Regions from separate parts of the Embleya sp. NBC_00888 genome, predicted to be linked through region 2. Evidence: riboswitches for the same ligand, from Rfam matches in the RefSeq annotation. Region 2 holds a riboswitch; each other region holds the start of a gene.
What was found. A riboswitch is a leader RNA that binds a small molecule or an ion and turns the genes downstream of it on or off. The one in region 2 is predicted to bind cyclic di-AMP.
Positions count from the first base shown of each region.

Region 1 (5,199 bases), 1.6 Mb from region 2:
GACGACCCGGATCAGGACTTCGAGCACCTGGACGGCGACCCGGCCGAGGCGTTCGCCCGCTGGCACGCCGAGTGCGAGCGCTCGCGGGAGATCGTCGCCGCCGCCGCGTCCCTGGACGACACCGGTATCCGCAAGGCCACCGGCAAGCCGTTCTCGCTGCGCTGGGTCCTGGTCAACCTGATCGCCGAGTACGCCCGCCACAACGGCCATGCCGACCTCCTGCGCGAACGCCTCGACGGAGCCGCCGGCATGTGACCGATCCCGGGCAACCGGCCGGGGTCACCCCGCACACCCGGGGTCGTCGCGGCGAGCCGTCGAGGGCGACCATCGGCCGCCGCCGGCGAGCGCGCGCCGGTCGGGTTCGATCGTTGACCCGCCGCGTCCGTCCGCCCCGTCGACGCGTAGGTGGGGGCGGGTCCACGGACGGTCCCGGGCCAGGTGCTCGGCCTCGGCGGCGCGCCACAGCCGCCAGAACCAGGCCAGTCCGGGGCCGTCCCGATCCAGCGTGCGCGCCGCGGCGAGTTCGGCCGGCGTGTCGACGTGCACGCGCAGCGCGGTCACCGGGCCGAGTTCGCGCCGGGCCGCGCCGACCCCCTCCAGGATCACCACCGGCGCGGCCGGAACCTCGCTGTAGCCGCTGATCCGGTAGCCGGCCCAGTCGTAGGAGTCGCAGCGGGTGGCCTGGTGTCGGGCCAGCGGTTCGAGCAGTTGGGCGCGCAGCCTGGGCAACCAGCCGAAGAAGTCCCCCGGCCGGGCGAAGTCGTCCAGGCGCACCACCGGCGCGCCGCCCAGTCGCGCGGCGAGCGCGTCGGCGAACGTGGTCTTGCCGGAACCGCCGATCCCGTCCACCGCGACCAGCCGGGTCGCGCCGATCGACGGCGGCAACGCGGCGACGCACGCGGCCGGCCGATCGGCCGTCGCGCCTCGAATGCGATCCGGCCGTTCGATGGGCATCGAAGCAGCCTATCCACCGGTTTGGGCTGTCCCGGGGCCGGCCGCGAGCCGCGTCGGTTCCGCGCCGGCTCCGGGCCGAGTCCGGCCGGTTCCGACTCCTTCCGGGCCGGCGGCCGAGACGAGGGCTCCGATCACCCGGGCGCGAGCATTCTTGTACATTTGTACTTGTACATCTGTACCACTCGGAGGGAGAGGCCCGTGGCCTGGCTGTTCCTGGGGCTGGCGATCTCGTGTGAGGTGATCGCGACCAGTCTGCTGAAGAGCACCGACGGGTTCACCCGGCTGTGGCCGACGCTGGCTTGTCTGGGCGGATACGCGGGTGCCTTCTACCTGCTGACGCTGTCGTTGCGGCAGTTGCAGGTGGGCACGGCGTACGCGATCTGGTCCGGACTGGGGACGGTGGCCATCGCACTGGTCGGCGCGGCGTTCCTGAACGAGCCGGTGACGTTGCTCAAGGCGTTCGGGATGGCACTGGTGATCGCGGGCGTCGTGGTGTTGAACCTGGGTGGTGCGCATTGACCGCGGCCCGGGATCCGGAGGGTCGGCGACTGCGGATCGTGCGCGGCGCGTGTGAGGTGATCGCGGAGGTGGGCGTGGGCAACACCACGCATCGCCTGGTCGCGGCCCGGGCGGGCGTGCCGTTGGGAGCGACCACGTACTACTTCGCCTCGCTCGACGACCTGGTCGCCGCGGCGCTCGCGCACGCGTCGGCCGAGACGGTGCGGCTGCTGGAGGAGTGGGTCCGGCGGGCGCGGGACGCGGAGGACCTGCCCGGGGTGCTCACCGCGCTCACCGCGGAATACCTCGCGGACCGCTCGCGCGCGCTGGTCGAGTACGAGTTGTACCTGGCCGCCGCCCGCAGCCCGGAGCTGCGCGGGTTCGCCCTGGCCTGGGTCGAGGGCGTCGGCGATTTCCTGTCCGTCCGGGTCGGACCGCGCGCCGCCGCCGCGGCGCTCGCCGTGCTGGACGGGACCATGCTTCAGGTGCTGACGCTGGACACGACGCTGGACGAGACACAGTTGCGCTGGTCGTTGGCCCGGGTCCTGGGTGAGGGCGGGTCGTCGTCGGCGAACGGCTCGTCGTAGGCGTCGCAACGGCCCGGCCCGCCGAGGAGCGGCCGGGCCGGTGCCGGCGCCGGGTGCGGTAAAGTCGTGACCGCGAAGGGGAGTAGCCCCGTGAACCGGTCGTCGACATGCTGGAGTCCTCGGACTCCCGGTGGCCGGGCCCGTGCTCGACACGGGTGGGCGAGACCTTCGGCCAGGCATCGACGCACCCTCGTCTTCTCGTGGGTGCACCCCGTCGTGCCGGGCCGAGTGGTCCTCCGGTTGCCGTGCGGCGCTTCGTGAAGACCCGGGGTCCGGCTCTCGCAGAAAGCCACCCGGAATGCGCCTCGACCTTCTGGCGATCCTGACCGCCTTCGGGCTGATCTTCCTCGCCGAGCTCCCGGACAAGACGATGTTCGCGTCGCTTGCCATGGGCACCCGCATGCGTCCGCTCTACGTGTGGTTCGGCACCTCGGCCGCGTTCGTCGTACACGTGGCCCTCGCCGTCGGCGCGGGCGGCCTGCTCGGGCTGCTCCCCGGCTGGATCGTCAAGCTCGTCTCCGCCGCCCTGTTCGGCTTCGGCGCCTTCATGTTGTTGCGCGGCGGAGCGGGCGAGGAGGACGAGGACACCGCGGGCAAGAGCGTGACCGGCTTCCGGCCGGTCTTCTCGACCGCCTTCGTGGCCGTGTTCATCAGCGAATGGGGCGACCTCACCCAGATCACCACGGCCAACCTGGCCGCCACGAACGGCACCTGGTCCACCGCGATCGGCTCGGCCGCGGCACTGATGTCGGTGTCCGCGTTGGCCCTGCTCGCCGGGCGGTTCATCGCCAAGCGCGTCCCGCTGCAGACGGTGCAGCGGATCGGCGGCCTGTGCATGCTCGGGCTGGCGATCTGGTCGCTGGTGGAGGTGTTCACCGGCTGACCCGCCCCCGGCGATGCCCGGCCCCGCGGATGGCGCCCGCGCCGCCGGTCACCCCGACGACGGCGAGGGGCGGATCGGGGCATCGCCGGCATGTCCGGCATGACCAGTCGATCGGTTGCCCGAAATGTGATGTAGGCCGCATGGATATAACGGACATAAATTATATAGCCGACTTCGGGCCGCAATTCATTTTCCGCGCCCCGCGACGAGTCTCGACTATTTTCCGTTACCGCACGATCACGCCACTCTCCGAGATATCCCCTCGTCATCACCGGTGCACAGGAGCCGAACGCGGGAGAGATGTCGCATTTATTCCGCCTTTACCCGCAAGGCGAAGTCGGCGTTTCGGTTGTGATCAGGCATCCGCATTGCCTACCTTTCTCGCCGATTCACCTTTCGGGTGAACCCTGTCGCCGGTACGCCGAATCCCGTCGCCGGCAGCGGGAGGTCTACATCGAAGAATCCGACGGGAGCGGGGGAACCAGGTGAATCGCCGTGGCCGGGATCGTTCCGGTGACGGCTAGGGGTGAAGTCGCGTAACGCGACCGGGCTGCTCCAGTCCGAATCCGACAGCTCACCTCGTAGGCGACAGGAGAGGACCCCATTTCATGCTGTCCACAAACGCTCGCCATCGCGCCGCTCGACCCACCAACGTCCGCCGCTTCGTCGCGGCGGTGGGCATCGCCGGCATGGGTGTCGTGATCCCGGTCGCCACCGCCGGCGCCGCCCCGGCGCAGGCCCCCTCCACCTCCGAGCAGTCCCCCTCCGCCGTGCTGTCGGCGGTCCCCACCGCCGCGGTCGACGCGGCCCCGGTCCAGGCCGCGCCCGCCACGCCGGAGACCGACACGGCCGCCGACAAGGCCCGCTACGTGGTCCAGGCCGGCGACACGCTGTTCCGGCTCGCCCAGACCAACCAGGTCAACGGCGGCTGGCAGAGCCTGTACGAGCTCAACCGCGACGTGCTGCTGTCCGGCCCGGACCTGATCGAGATCGGCCAGACCCTGCGTCTGGACGGCTCGGCGCCCGAGGCCCCCAAGGCCGCCGCGCCCGCCAAGCCGAGCATCAAGGTCCAGCCCAAGACCTCCGTCACGCCGGGCAAGACCACCCCCAAGCCGGCGAGCAAGCCGTCGGCCGACGTGTCGGTCAAGCCCGCGGCCAAGCCCGCCACCGGCGGCTCGAAGGGCAACCAGGCGCCGACCGGCGGCTCCTCGACCGCGTCGAGCAGCAAGGCCGCCCAGGCCGTGGCCTTCGCCAAGGCGCAGATCGGCAAGCCGTACGTGTACGGCGCCACCGGCCCGAACGCGTACGACTGCTCGGGTCTGGTCCAGGCCGCGTACAAGTCCGCGGGCATCTCGCTGCCCCGCGTGACCAACGACCAGTTCGCCGCCGACACGCACGTGTCGGTCGCCAACCTGCAGCCCGGCGACCTGGTGTTCTTCTACTCGGGCATCAGCCACGTCGGCATCTACATCGGTGACGGCAAGATGGTGCACGCCCCCAACCCGCGCAAGTCGGTCGAGATCGCCTCGATCAACACCATGCCGATCGCCGGCGCCACCCGCCCGGCCTGATCGAACCGGCAACCCGCCGCGGTCGGCGCACATATGCTCCGGCGACGGTGACACAACCGCATAGTGGGACGCGCTTTCGGCGCCGTGCCCTCCGACGACGGTCGGAGCGCGCGGCGCCGCCGTGCGTCCCGGCGGACACGCGGGTGCAGGCGGGCGGACCGGGGGCGGGCGGACCGGAGCGCGGGCGTCAGACCGTCAGGACGATCTTGCCCGTGACCCGGCCGGTCTCCCCGCGCTCGTGTGCCTTGGCCGCGTCCGCCAGCGGGAACACCGAGTCGATCGCGGCGCGCAGTCGCCCCGCCTCGACCAGGTCCGCGACCTGCCGCATGGCCGCGTGGTCGGCCTCGACGAGCATCTCCTCGGCCCGGACCCCGTACCGCTCGACGTCCAGGTCCCCGACGTTGTTCACGATCGCGACGAGCACGCCGCCCCGGCGCAGCGTCCGCAGCGAGCGGGGACCGTACTCGCCGCCGACGCCGTCCAGCACGACGTCCACGTCCCGCACGACGTCGGCGAAGTCGGTCGTGGCGTAGTCGATCATCTCGTCGGCGCCCAGCCCGCGGACGAAGTCGTGCTTGGCCGCGCTCGCGGTGCCGATCACGTACGCGCCGCGCGCCTTGGCGATCTGGACCGCCAGGTGACCGACCCCGCCCGCCGCGGCGTGAATCAACACCCTTTGCCCTTCCCGCAGTTCCGCGGTGTCCAC
Region 1 covers NZ_CP108785.1:3,022,230-3,027,428, reverse strand. The annotation lists gene OG948_RS47665 (DinB family protein) at 1-255, shown strand, start outside; gene OG948_RS47660 (hypothetical protein) at 280-954, opposite strand; gene OG948_RS47655 (multidrug efflux SMR transporter) at 1,153-1,473, shown strand; gene OG948_RS47650 (TetR family transcriptional regulator) at 1,470-2,039, shown strand; gene OG948_RS47645 (TMEM165/GDT1 family protein) at 2,338-2,922, shown strand; cyclic di-AMP (ydaO/yuaA leader) riboswitch at 3,332-3,524, shown strand; gene OG948_RS47640 (NlpC/P60 family protein) at 3,531-4,493, shown strand; gene OG948_RS47635 (NADP-dependent oxidoreductase) at 4,681-5,199, opposite strand, start outside.
Region 1: linked by a shared signal. The riboswitch ahead of OG948_RS47640 (NlpC/P60 family protein) and the one ahead of OG948_RS40475 (NlpC/P60 family protein) in region 2 are both predicted to bind cyclic di-AMP.

Region 2 (5,199 bases):
CGCAGGCCGCTTGGTCGGGGCCCCGGTGAACAGGCCTGCCAGGACGTCCGCATCCTGTGTCGCCGATTCGGCGATGGCGAACACCTTGGGGAGGCCGCGGGCGTCGGCGAAGGAGATGGTCCGCGTGTCGAGGCGGCCGTCGGTGGGTGTGGCGGGTGGTCGGGTGCCGGGTGAAGTGGTGCCCGGCGGCGTAGCGCTCGGGGTGACCGGAGTTCCGGTGGAGCCGGCGGAGGGTGAGGCGACGGGAGTGCCGACCGATGCGGTGACCGGGGTATCGGACGCCGTTCGGATCGGCTCTCCCGCCGTGGGATTGTCGTCGTCGTCTCCTGCGAGCAGGAGCCACAGTCCGATCCCGAGGCAGGCGGCGGCGATCAGTGAGGCGGCGACGACGATGATCGTCCGGGTGGCGGGTGGTCGTGCATTCGACTCGGCCATGGTGATGTGACGTCGGCGCTCGGCGACCGGTTCCCCGATCGCGGAACATGGTGGCGCGGTGGGGACGGCCTGGCGTCGTCCGTGCCGGGAGGGCCGGTTCGGGGCATGCGCGTGGGGCGAGCAGCGGGACCGACACGGGGCACGGGGGCACGGGGCAGGTACAGGGGTAGGCGCCGGCCCGGCCAACTGCCGGGAGCCGTCCGGGCTTCGCCACGCCGGGGTCGACCATGGCAGGGGTTCCGGACGTCCCTCGGCAGCCTCGCGTGTTCGATCGGCGTGGCCGCGCGCGGACTTCGGCGTCGACCGACGTGGGCTGGACAGCCGCGGGTCGGTACGGACCTCGCGGCTGTCCTGATGCGCGCACGCTCACGGCCGATGCTCGCCGAGCGGGCCTGTCGGAACGTGTCCGGGAGAGGACGCTGTGGAGGGATCGGCGCGCGGCCGATCGGCCTGACCGGGTCGAACGGCCGATGGGCCTAACCGGGTCGAACGGCCGCGTAGAACTCCATCGAGAAGACCGGCGCTATGGTCACGTTCTTGCCCGGCCGCGGGGCGTGCACGATCTGGCCGCCGCCGATGTAGATGCCCACGTGCGAGTTGTCCGAGTAGTAGAACACCAGGTCGCCCGGCTGCAGCGCGTCCTTGGAGATCCGCGGGCCGTCGTTGACCTGGGTCCAAGTGGTGCGGCTCAGCGAGACGTTGGCGGCCTTCCACGAAGCCTGGGTCAGTCCCGAGCAGTCGTAGGAGCTGGGACCCACGGCCCGAGGCGAGTACGGCTTGCCGATCTGGGCCTTCGCGAACGCGACCGCGGCCGCGGCCCGGCCGGAGACGGGGACGTTGGTCGCCGGCGGCGGTGTGTCCGGCTTGTCCCGCGAGCTGCGGTCGGTGTCGCCGCGTGGAGCGGCGTCGTTCTTGTGCTCGTTCGAGTCGAGGACTTCCTTCTTCTGCTTCTCGCTGAGCGTGTTCAGCAGTCGTTGGGCCTCGGCGAGCTTGGTCTGGATCTCGGTCTTGTTCTTGTTCAGCTCGGTGCGCAGCTTCTCCAGTTCCGCGAGCTGCGAGGAGGCCTCGGTGCGGTCCTGCTGGAGAGCTCGGGCCTGCGCCGCGATCTGCTTCAGCTTGGCGGCCTGTTGGCCGTCGAGCTGGGACATCATCTGCGACTTCTGCAGGAAGCCTTCGGGGTCGCCGCTGAGCGCGAGCGAGAGCGACGGCGGCAGGCCGCCGCTGCGGTACTGGTTGGCCGCCAGGACACCGATCTGGTCGCGCAGGGCGTTCAGCGCGGCCTGTTCCTCGGCGATCCGGGTCTGCGTCTGGTTCGCGGTGGCCTGTTGCTTGGTGATCTGCTCGTCGACGCCGTTGGCGGCGTCGGTGGCCTTGATCACGTCGCTGTGCAGTTGGTTGACGCGTTCCTTGGTCTGCTGGAACGACTGCGCGGGATCCGCGCTCGCGGTGCCGGCGAAGGTCATTACGCCGGTCATCGTCGCGGCGGCTGTGACGACGGTCGCCGCGGTACGCGCGACGGTGCGCGGTTTGGGCTTGCTGTGGTGCCCGGAACGACGTTGCGACGCCATTGGTGGCGGGTCTCCTTCCTCGGCCGCCTACCGGGTTGGCTGACGGGTTCGGGCGGAAGAAGGCGCCCTACGGTGCCGGAGCACCGATTCACCCCAGGGACTGCGAGGGTCCCCGGTTCCGGCTTCTCGTCGCGACGACTGCGGTCACCCACAGTCACCGAAACGCGTCCCCGAATTCGGCGGTGGCGATCGTGTCGAACGGGATGGTCGACGTGGAACCGATCGCCTTTCGTTGAACTTTAGTCACAGGAGTGTCACGGTCATCATCAGTGATCTCTGCATTGCCAAGTCTTTACCAAATTGACCGTTTCCTTTTCCCTTTATCAAGGGAAAGTCTCCTAAATTCCCTAAAGTCGATCTTGGGTTGTTTTGATAATGATTGGCAACCCGGGCCCGCCGGCGGCCCAACTCCACGGATGTCACCGAACGTATGCGATACGTGAGCCGCCGGCTGAGATCCCGGCGGGGCGGTTCTCACGTCGCGCCGAGTGCCGCCGCTGGGGACGTTCGGGCGTTCGGAGGTTCGGGGGGCTGTCAGTGGGTTGGCAGGAATTTGGGGATCGTGCGGACGTAGACGACCATGCCGACGACCTCGACCAGGGTCTGGGTGACGACGACGAGCGCGGCGAGGGCGAGGCGGTCGGGCAGGGACAGGGCCAGGGGGAGCACGACGAGGGAGTTGCGGGTCGCGCCGGTGAAGACGACGGCCCGTCCTGCGGGCACGTCCAGGCGGAACAGCCGCGCGATCGCGAGTCCGGCGAACGCCATCACGACCAGGAACAGTACGTAGAAGGGCACCACCCGCAGGACCGGGCCGAGGTCGTCGTCAAGCCTGGGGATCTGGGAGGCGACCACGACGAACAGGGTGGCGGCCATCAGCGGCACCATCGTGGTGTTCGCGGCGTCGGTGAAACGTTGCCCGGCGCGTCGTCGCGCGGCCCATGCCTGGGTGGCCCAGGCGAGGGCCAGGGGGATGACGATCAAGACGACGAACGCCTCGACGAACGGTCCCGCCTCGACGGTGTCGGCGAGTTCGGAGCCCATGAACAGGAGCAGGAACAGTGGGAGCAGGAGCATCTGGGCGAGCAGGAGCAGGGGGGTGGCGGCGAGAAGGCGTCCCTTGTCGGCGCCGGCGAGGCCGCTGAAGACGATCACGTAGTCCACGCACGGGCACAGCAGGACCAGGAGCACGCCGATGCGGACGGCCCGGTCGTCGGGCAGGAACGCGAACATCGCCGCGACCACCAGGGGCACGACGGCGAAGTTCACGGTCAGTGCGGCGGCCAGGAATCGGCCCGCGCGCAGGGCGCGCACCAGTTCGGCGGCGGGGACCTGGAGGAACGTCACGAACAGCAGTGCGGCCAGGACCGGATTGATCGCGTGTTCCAGCCCCGGACCCATCGACGGCGACACCCACCCGGCGAGGCCGCCGGCCGCCATCGCCCCCAGGTAGATCGCGACTTGGTGGTCCTCCATGACCGCGACCGGCTCCCGTGGCTCCTGCTGTGACACCCGAACACTCCCGGACCCGATCCGAACCACCGCGCGAACCGGCCGGTTCGAACACCTCCATCCTGCCGGGTGCCGACCCACCGTTCGCGCTGCCCGGCCGGGGTCGGCCGCGGGTGCGTGGGGTTGGTGGCGGCCCGCGTCCAGGAGCACGATCCGGGCCTCGGGCCGTAGGAGGGTTTTGGGGAGGCGGGGTTGGAGGCGGGCGTCGCGGTGGCCGCCGGGGTGGCGCGATGGGTGTTCAGGTGCAGCAGGCGCAGCCGGGTTGGCAGCCGCAGGCGTCCTTCTGCTGTCGCCGGGTGGGGAGTTCGGCGGGCGGGGGCGCGCAGCAGCCCTTGCCCTGCCAGGCGTCGCGGCCTTCCTTCGCGGCGATGGCGGCGATCGCCAGCGCTGCGACGGGGTCGGCCCAGGACCAGCCGAGGGTGGCGTTGAGGACCAGGCCGACCAGGAGCACGGCGGACAGGTACGTGCACAGCAGGGTCTGCTTCGAGTCGGCGACCGCGCTGGCCGAGCCGAGTTCGCGGCCGGCGCGGCGCTGCGCGGCGGACAGGAACGGCATGACCGCGAGCGAGAGCGCGGCGATGACGATGCCCGGCAGGGAGCGCTCCGCCTCGCCGGTACCGGCCAGGGCGCGGACGGCGTCGACGCCGACATAGGCGGCGAGCGCGAAGAAGGACACGGCGATGATCCGCAGGGTGCGCTGCTCGCGCGCTTCGCGCACCGCGTGCTCGCGGGCGGAGAACTGCCAGGCGACCGCTGCCGCCGAGGAGACCTCGATGACGGAGTCGAGGCCGAAGCCGACCAGTGCGGTGGAGGAGGCGAGCGTCCCGGCGGTGATCGCGACGACGGCCTCGATCACGTTGTAGGTGATGGTGGCGGCGACCAGGAGCCGTATTCGCTGGGCGAGCGCATCGCGGCGGGCGGGGGAGGGCTCCAGGGATATCGCGGTCACGGGCAGCAGCCCTTCGCCTCGGCGTCCGGGCACGCCGCGGCCGGGTCCACCGCCAGGACGACGCCCAACAGGTCGCCGAGCGCGTGCGCGAGCCGTGGGTCGGCCAACTCGTAGCGCAATCGACGTCCCTCGGGGATCGCGACGACCAGGCCGCAACCGCGCAGACACGTCAGGTGGTTGGACAGGTTCGTGCGCGATACGCCCAGGGCGTCGGCGAGTTCACTCGGATAGGCCGGGCCCTCGCGCAACGCCAGCAACAGGCGCGAGCGCGTGGGGTCCGAGAGTGCGTGACCGAAACGAGCCAACACCTCACCCTGCGCCGAAACAGTCATCATGCGCTGAACAATACAGTCGACACTGAACAGTCGGGAAGGGGGGTCGCGGGCGTTCGGAACGAGGGCCGGCCCCGATCGGCCCGCCGCTACGCCGCGTCGTTTCGATCGCCGAAGGGCCGCGATCATCAGGGATTCAGCGGGACAACCCCAGTTCGCCGGCTCGCAGTCCGGCCTGGAAGCGGGAGTCGGCCTCGAGTCCGGCCATCAGTTCGGCCACGCGCCGCCGGTAGGTGCGCAGCGAGACGCCGAGGTGTTTGGCCGCCGATGCGTCGGTGAGGCCCGAGCCGAGGGCTTCGAGGATCCGGCGGCCGTCGGCGTCGAGGTGCGGGACTTCGCTGTGCAGGTACGTTTCGAGATCGACGGCGGTGTCCCAGATCGCCCGGAACAGCGAGTGCACGCC
Region 2 covers NZ_CP108785.1:1,414,066-1,419,264, reverse strand. The annotation lists gene OG948_RS40480 (hypothetical protein) at 1-435, opposite strand, end outside; gene OG948_RS40475 (NlpC/P60 family protein) at 912-2,003, opposite strand; cyclic di-AMP (ydaO/yuaA leader) riboswitch at 2,013-2,150, opposite strand; gene OG948_RS40470 (bile acid:sodium symporter) at 2,538-3,479, opposite strand; gene OG948_RS40465 (cation transporter) at 3,754-4,464, opposite strand; gene OG948_RS40460 (metalloregulator ArsR/SmtB family transcription factor) at 4,461-4,796, opposite strand; gene OG948_RS40455 (DNA-binding response regulator) at 4,933-5,199, opposite strand, start outside.

Region 3 (5,199 bases), on a different replicon from region 2:
GCCTCCTACGCGATGCGCGCGCTGCCGGTCGGTGTGCCCAAGCTGCTGGTCTCCACGATGGCCGCGGGCGACGTGTCGCCCTACGTCGGCGCGGTGGACGTCACGATGATGTACAGCGTCGTGGACATCGCCGGGATAAACCGGCTCTCCGAGCGGATCCTGGGCAACGCGGCGGACGCGATCGCGGGCATGGCGGGCGGCTACGCGGAGGATCGCGCGGCGGTCGCGGGGGTGAGCGGCGAGGGCCGTCCGCTGGTCGCGGCGTCGATGTTCGGGGTGACCACGCCGGCCGTGGACGCCGCGCGCGAGCGGCTCACCGAGTTGGGCTACGAGGTGCTGGTCTTCCACGCCACCGGCGCCGGCGGCACCTCGATGGAGAACCTGGCCGAGGCGGGCTTCCTGGCCGGGATCCTCGACCTGACCACCACCGAGCTGGCCGACGACCTGGTCGGCGGGGTGCTGAGCGCGGGCCCCGAACGGCTGACCGCGGCCGGGCGGATGGGGCTGCCGCAGGTGGTCAGCGTGGGTGCGCTGGACATGGTCAACTTCGGCCCGCGCGATACCGTGCCCGAGCGGTTCGAGGAGCGGAAGCTGTACGTGCACAACCCGACCGTGACGCTGATGCGCACCACGCCGGCGGAGAACGCCGAGCTGGGTCGGCGGATCGCCGCGAAACTGATCGCCGCGACCGGTCCCACCGCCCTCTACCTGCCGCTGCGCGGGGTCTCGGCGATCGACGTCGAGGGCGCGCCCTTCTACGATTCCGTCGCCGACAAGGCGCTGTTCGACGAGTTGCGGTCCGGACTCGCGGGCAGTGCCGTCGAGTTGCACGAGGCGGCGACGGACATCAACGATCCGGCGTTCGCCACGGCGGCGGCGGATCGACTGCACGAGATGATCACGAAGGGACGTGTGGACTGAGATGGACGGACGCGAGGCGCGGGGCCGACTGCACAGGACGGTCGAGCAGGGCGGCGTCGTGATCGGCGCGGGCGCGGGCACCGGATTGTCGGCCAAGTGCGCCGAGGCCGGCGGCGTGGACCTGATCATCATCTACAACTCCGGCCGTTACCGGATGGCCGGACGCGGTTCGCTGGCCGGGCTGCTGCCCTACGGCGACGCCAACGCGATCGTGGTCGAGATGGCCGGCGAGGTGCTGCCGGTGGTGCGGAGTACTCCGGTGCTGGCCGGGGTGTGCGGCACGGATCCGTTCCGGATCATGCCGCACTTCCTGGACCAACTCGCCGCGATGGGCTTCGCGGGCGTGCAGAACTTCCCCACGGTCGGCCTGTTCGACGGTGTCTTCCGGCAGAACCTGGAGGAGACCGGCATGGGCTACGACCTGGAGGTGGAGATGATCCGGCTGGCCGCCGAGCGCGGCCTGCTCACCGCGCCCTACGTCTTCGATCCGGAGCAGGCCCGCGCGATGGCCGCGGCCGGCGCGGACGTCCTGGTCCCGCACCTGGGGCTGACCACCAAGGGCAGCATCGGCGCGAGCACCGCGGTCTCGCTCGACGAGGCGGTGGAGCGGGTGCAGCGGATGCGCGACGCGGCGGCGGAGGTGAACCCGGACGTGCTGGTGTTGTGCCACGGCGGGCCGATCGCCGAGCCCGAGGACGCCGCGTACGTGCTGGCGCACACCACCGGCGTGGTGGGCTTCTTCGGCGCCTCCAGCATGGAACGGCTGCCGACCGAGACGGCCATCACCGAGCAGGCGCGGGCGTTCAAGGCCATCGGAGCCCGGTAGGCACCGCGCCGTACGAATCCGGGCATCTCGTGCCGGACGCAGGGCGGTACCGGCGGGACGCACCGGGCGTGCCACGTCGGAGGCAGGACGCACAGGGCACCACCAGCAGGACACATCCACCACGACCACGAGGAGTCGCGTGTGTACAAGCTGACCGTGCTGTATGGCCACCCCGAGGACCCGGCGGCGTTCGACGCCTATTACTGGGAGAAGCACGTCCCGCTCGCCCGCACGATGCCGGGATTGACCGGCTGGACCATCGGCAAGTGCGATCCGGACCCCTCCGGCGCGCAGCCGCCCTATTACCTGGTGGTCGGGTTGTACGCGCCGACCCGCGCGGGTATCGAGGCAACCCTGGATTCGCCCGAGGGCCGGGCCACGGTGGCCGACGTCGCCAATTTCGCGACCGGCGGCGCGACGTTCCTTTGGGACGTGGAGCGGGTAGTCGTACCAGTGGAGCTGCCCGCGACGGAATAGCCCGACGGTGCCGCACGGGTGACCACGCGGCCGCGCACCGTGGACGCCGGCGCCGTGAGCTGCGAGGATGGCGACATATCGGGCAAATCGGTGTTATTCCTGCCTATGGGGCACCTCACAAAGCACCCGAAATGTTTGCCAACCCGGCGGCCCGGTGCGTAGCTTCGTGGTTGTTCGCACAAGCGGACTCCCCGGGCGGTACGCCGAATCCTGCCGCCGCCCGAGGGAAGCAGTCGATATCGACTGGCGGCAGGAGCGGGGGAACCAAGTGAGTGCCGGCATCGGCAATGTCGATGTCGTGGGGTGAAGCCATGCCTGTTTTCAGGCGAGGCCGGGCCAATCGTCCGAACCCGACAGCTAACTTCGTAGGCGCCCGACGAGGTAATCAATGACCTTCCGTGCCATCACCGCTCCCGTTCGCTCGCTCTCTCGTGGCCGTCGCGCCGGCATCGCCGTCGCCGCCGGTGCGGGTCTCGTCCTTCCCCTCGTGGGCATGGCGGGCAGCGCGAACGCGGCGTCCTCGTCCACGTGGGACGCGGTCGCGCAGTGCGAGAGCACCGGGAATTGGAGCATCAACACGGGCAACGGTTTCTCCGGCGGTCTGCAGTTCACCCCGAGCACCTGGAACGCCTTCGGCGGCGGCGAGTACGCGGCCGGCGCCGCGCAGGCGAGCAAGGCACAGCAGATCGCGGTCGCCGAGCGCGTGCTGGCCGCGCAGGGCCCCGGCGCCTGGCCGGTCTGCTCGCAGAAGGCCGGTCTGGCCAAGGGCGGCAACGCGTCCGCCACGGCCGAGTCCTCGACCACCGGCAAGACCAAGGCCCAGGACGAGCCGAAGGCCGCGGCCAAGGCCGAGTCGGCGACCGAGACCGCACCGCGCAACTCCGGCGCCGACGCGCCGAAGGTCCAGGTGCAGCCGAAGCAGGACGTCGCCGCGCAGGACGCGTCGAAGTCGGCCGCGAGCAAGCAGGCTTCGGGCTCCGGCAGCTACACCGTCAAGGCCGGTGACACGCTCTCCTCCGTCGCCGCCAAGCTCGGCGTCAAGGGTGGCTACCAGGCCCTGTACACCGCCAACTCGGGTGTCATCGGTGACAACCCGAACGTGATCAGCGTGGGCACCAAGCTCGCCGTCTGACGCACGAACGGCAACACGTGGGCCCCGTCGAGGACTTCGGCGGGGCCCACGCCCATGTCCGGTCGGTGGTGACCGAAATGGAACGCCGTGTGGCCGTGTTGCCGTTCGCTTCGTCGATCGATCAGGCCCGGCTGGGGAGTTCGGTGGCTCCTGCGGACCGGGTGGGGGCGGGGATCGCCGGTTCGTCGGCCGCTTCGCGGGACGCGGATCCGGTGTGGTTGAGCAGCAGGTTGAGGACGACCGCGATGATCGAGCCGGCCGAGATGCCGGACTCGGCGATCATCGCGACCTTGTCCGGGAACGCGTGGTAGAAGTCCGGGAACGCGATCGGGAAGACGCCGAAGGCCAGGGCCACCGCCACGATCAGCGCGTTGGGGCCGGCGTCGAGGTCGGCCTTGCCCAGGGTGCGGATGCCGGCCACCGCGACGGTGCCGAACAGCACCACGCCGGCGCCGCCGAGGACCGGCTGCGGGACGAGCGCGACCAGGCCGCCGACGATCGGCATCAGGCCCATCAGGACCAGGAATCCGCCGCACACCGCGACCACGAACCGGCTGCGGATCCGGGTCAGCGCGACCAGGCCGATGTTCTGCGCGAAGGCCGTGCACGCGAAGCCGTTGAACACCCCGCCGAGCGCGGTGGCCAGGCCGTCGGCGCGCAGACCGCCGGCTATCGTGCGATCGTCGGCGGGTTTGTCCACCACCTCGCCCAGCGCGATGATGTCGGCCGTCGACTCGGTCATGCAGACGATCATCACCACGAGCATGGACACGGTCACCGACACGTCGAACTGCGGCGCGCCGAACGCGAACGGCTGTGGGACCTCGAAGACGGCCAGGTCGCCCAGGGCGCCGCCGTCCACCTTGTCGAACGGGATGGCCAGCAGGGTGCCGAAGAGCAGGCCGAGCAGGATCGCGACGCGCTGCAGGAAGCCGGTCAGCACCCGGTGCAGGACCAGGATCGCGACCAGCGTGGCGGCGGCGAGCCCGAGGTTGGTCGTCGAGCCGTAGTCGGCCGCCTTGCTGTCGCCGCCCTGCGACCAGTTCCCGGCGACCGGCAGCAGGGACACCCCGATCAGGGTGATCACCGTGCCGCTGACCACCGGCGGGAAGAAGCGGATCAGTCGACAGAAGACCGGCGCGAGCAGGAAACAGAACACGCCCGAGACGATCGTCGCGCCGAAGATCACCGGCAGTGTCGCGTCCTGCTTGGCCGCGGCCACCGCCAGGATCGGCGAGACCACCGCGAAGGTGACGCCGTTGACGAACGGCAGTCGTGAGCCGATCCGCCAGAAGCCGAGCGTCTGCAGCAGCGTGGCGAGCCCGGCGATCAGCAGGCTCGCCCCCAGCAGCGTGGTCAGCTCCGCGGTGGACAGGCCCAGCGCCCCGCCGATGATCAGCGGTGGCGCGGCGACTCCGGCGTACATCGTGGCCACGTGTTGCAGGGCGCCGGCCAGCATGCGCCCCGGCGGCAGCACCTCGTCCACGGGGTGCACGGGCGACGCCCCGGCCCCCGGTGACGCCCCGTCGGCGGCATCGCCCGGCGATCCCGCCGCGCCCGCGGTCTTCCTGGTGGTTCTCCAGCCCATGATCGGCGCCTCCACATCGGGTGCCGTCGTAGGACGGCCCGGCCCATTGGACGTACTGGATCGCAGGATCGGGCAGTGGGAGTGGATGCGGATCCGGGGCGTTCCCCTGCCGATTATTTCGCTATACGGAATCAATATTCCGTTGATCAGAAGGAGACTGTAGGGACGGGCCGGATCGGCGGTCAATAGGCACAGACGTCGGCGGTTCGGGCCGGTCACATCTTGTGGCTTCCTCCAAACGCGGCGTCGATCTCC
Region 3 covers NZ_CP108784.1:1,980,237-1,985,435, reverse strand. The annotation lists gene OG948_RS07765 (Tm-1-like ATP-binding domain-containing protein) at 1-921, shown strand, start outside; gene OG948_RS07760 (phosphoenolpyruvate hydrolase family protein) at 923-1,747, shown strand; gene OG948_RS07755 (EthD family reductase) at 1,889-2,224, shown strand; cyclic di-AMP (ydaO/yuaA leader) riboswitch at 2,421-2,612, shown strand; gene OG948_RS07750 (transglycosylase family protein) at 2,613-3,356, shown strand; gene OG948_RS07745 (nucleobase:cation symporter-2 family protein) at 3,478-4,944, opposite strand.
Region 3: linked by a shared signal. The riboswitch ahead of OG948_RS07750 (transglycosylase family protein) and the one ahead of OG948_RS40475 (NlpC/P60 family protein) in region 2 are both predicted to bind cyclic di-AMP.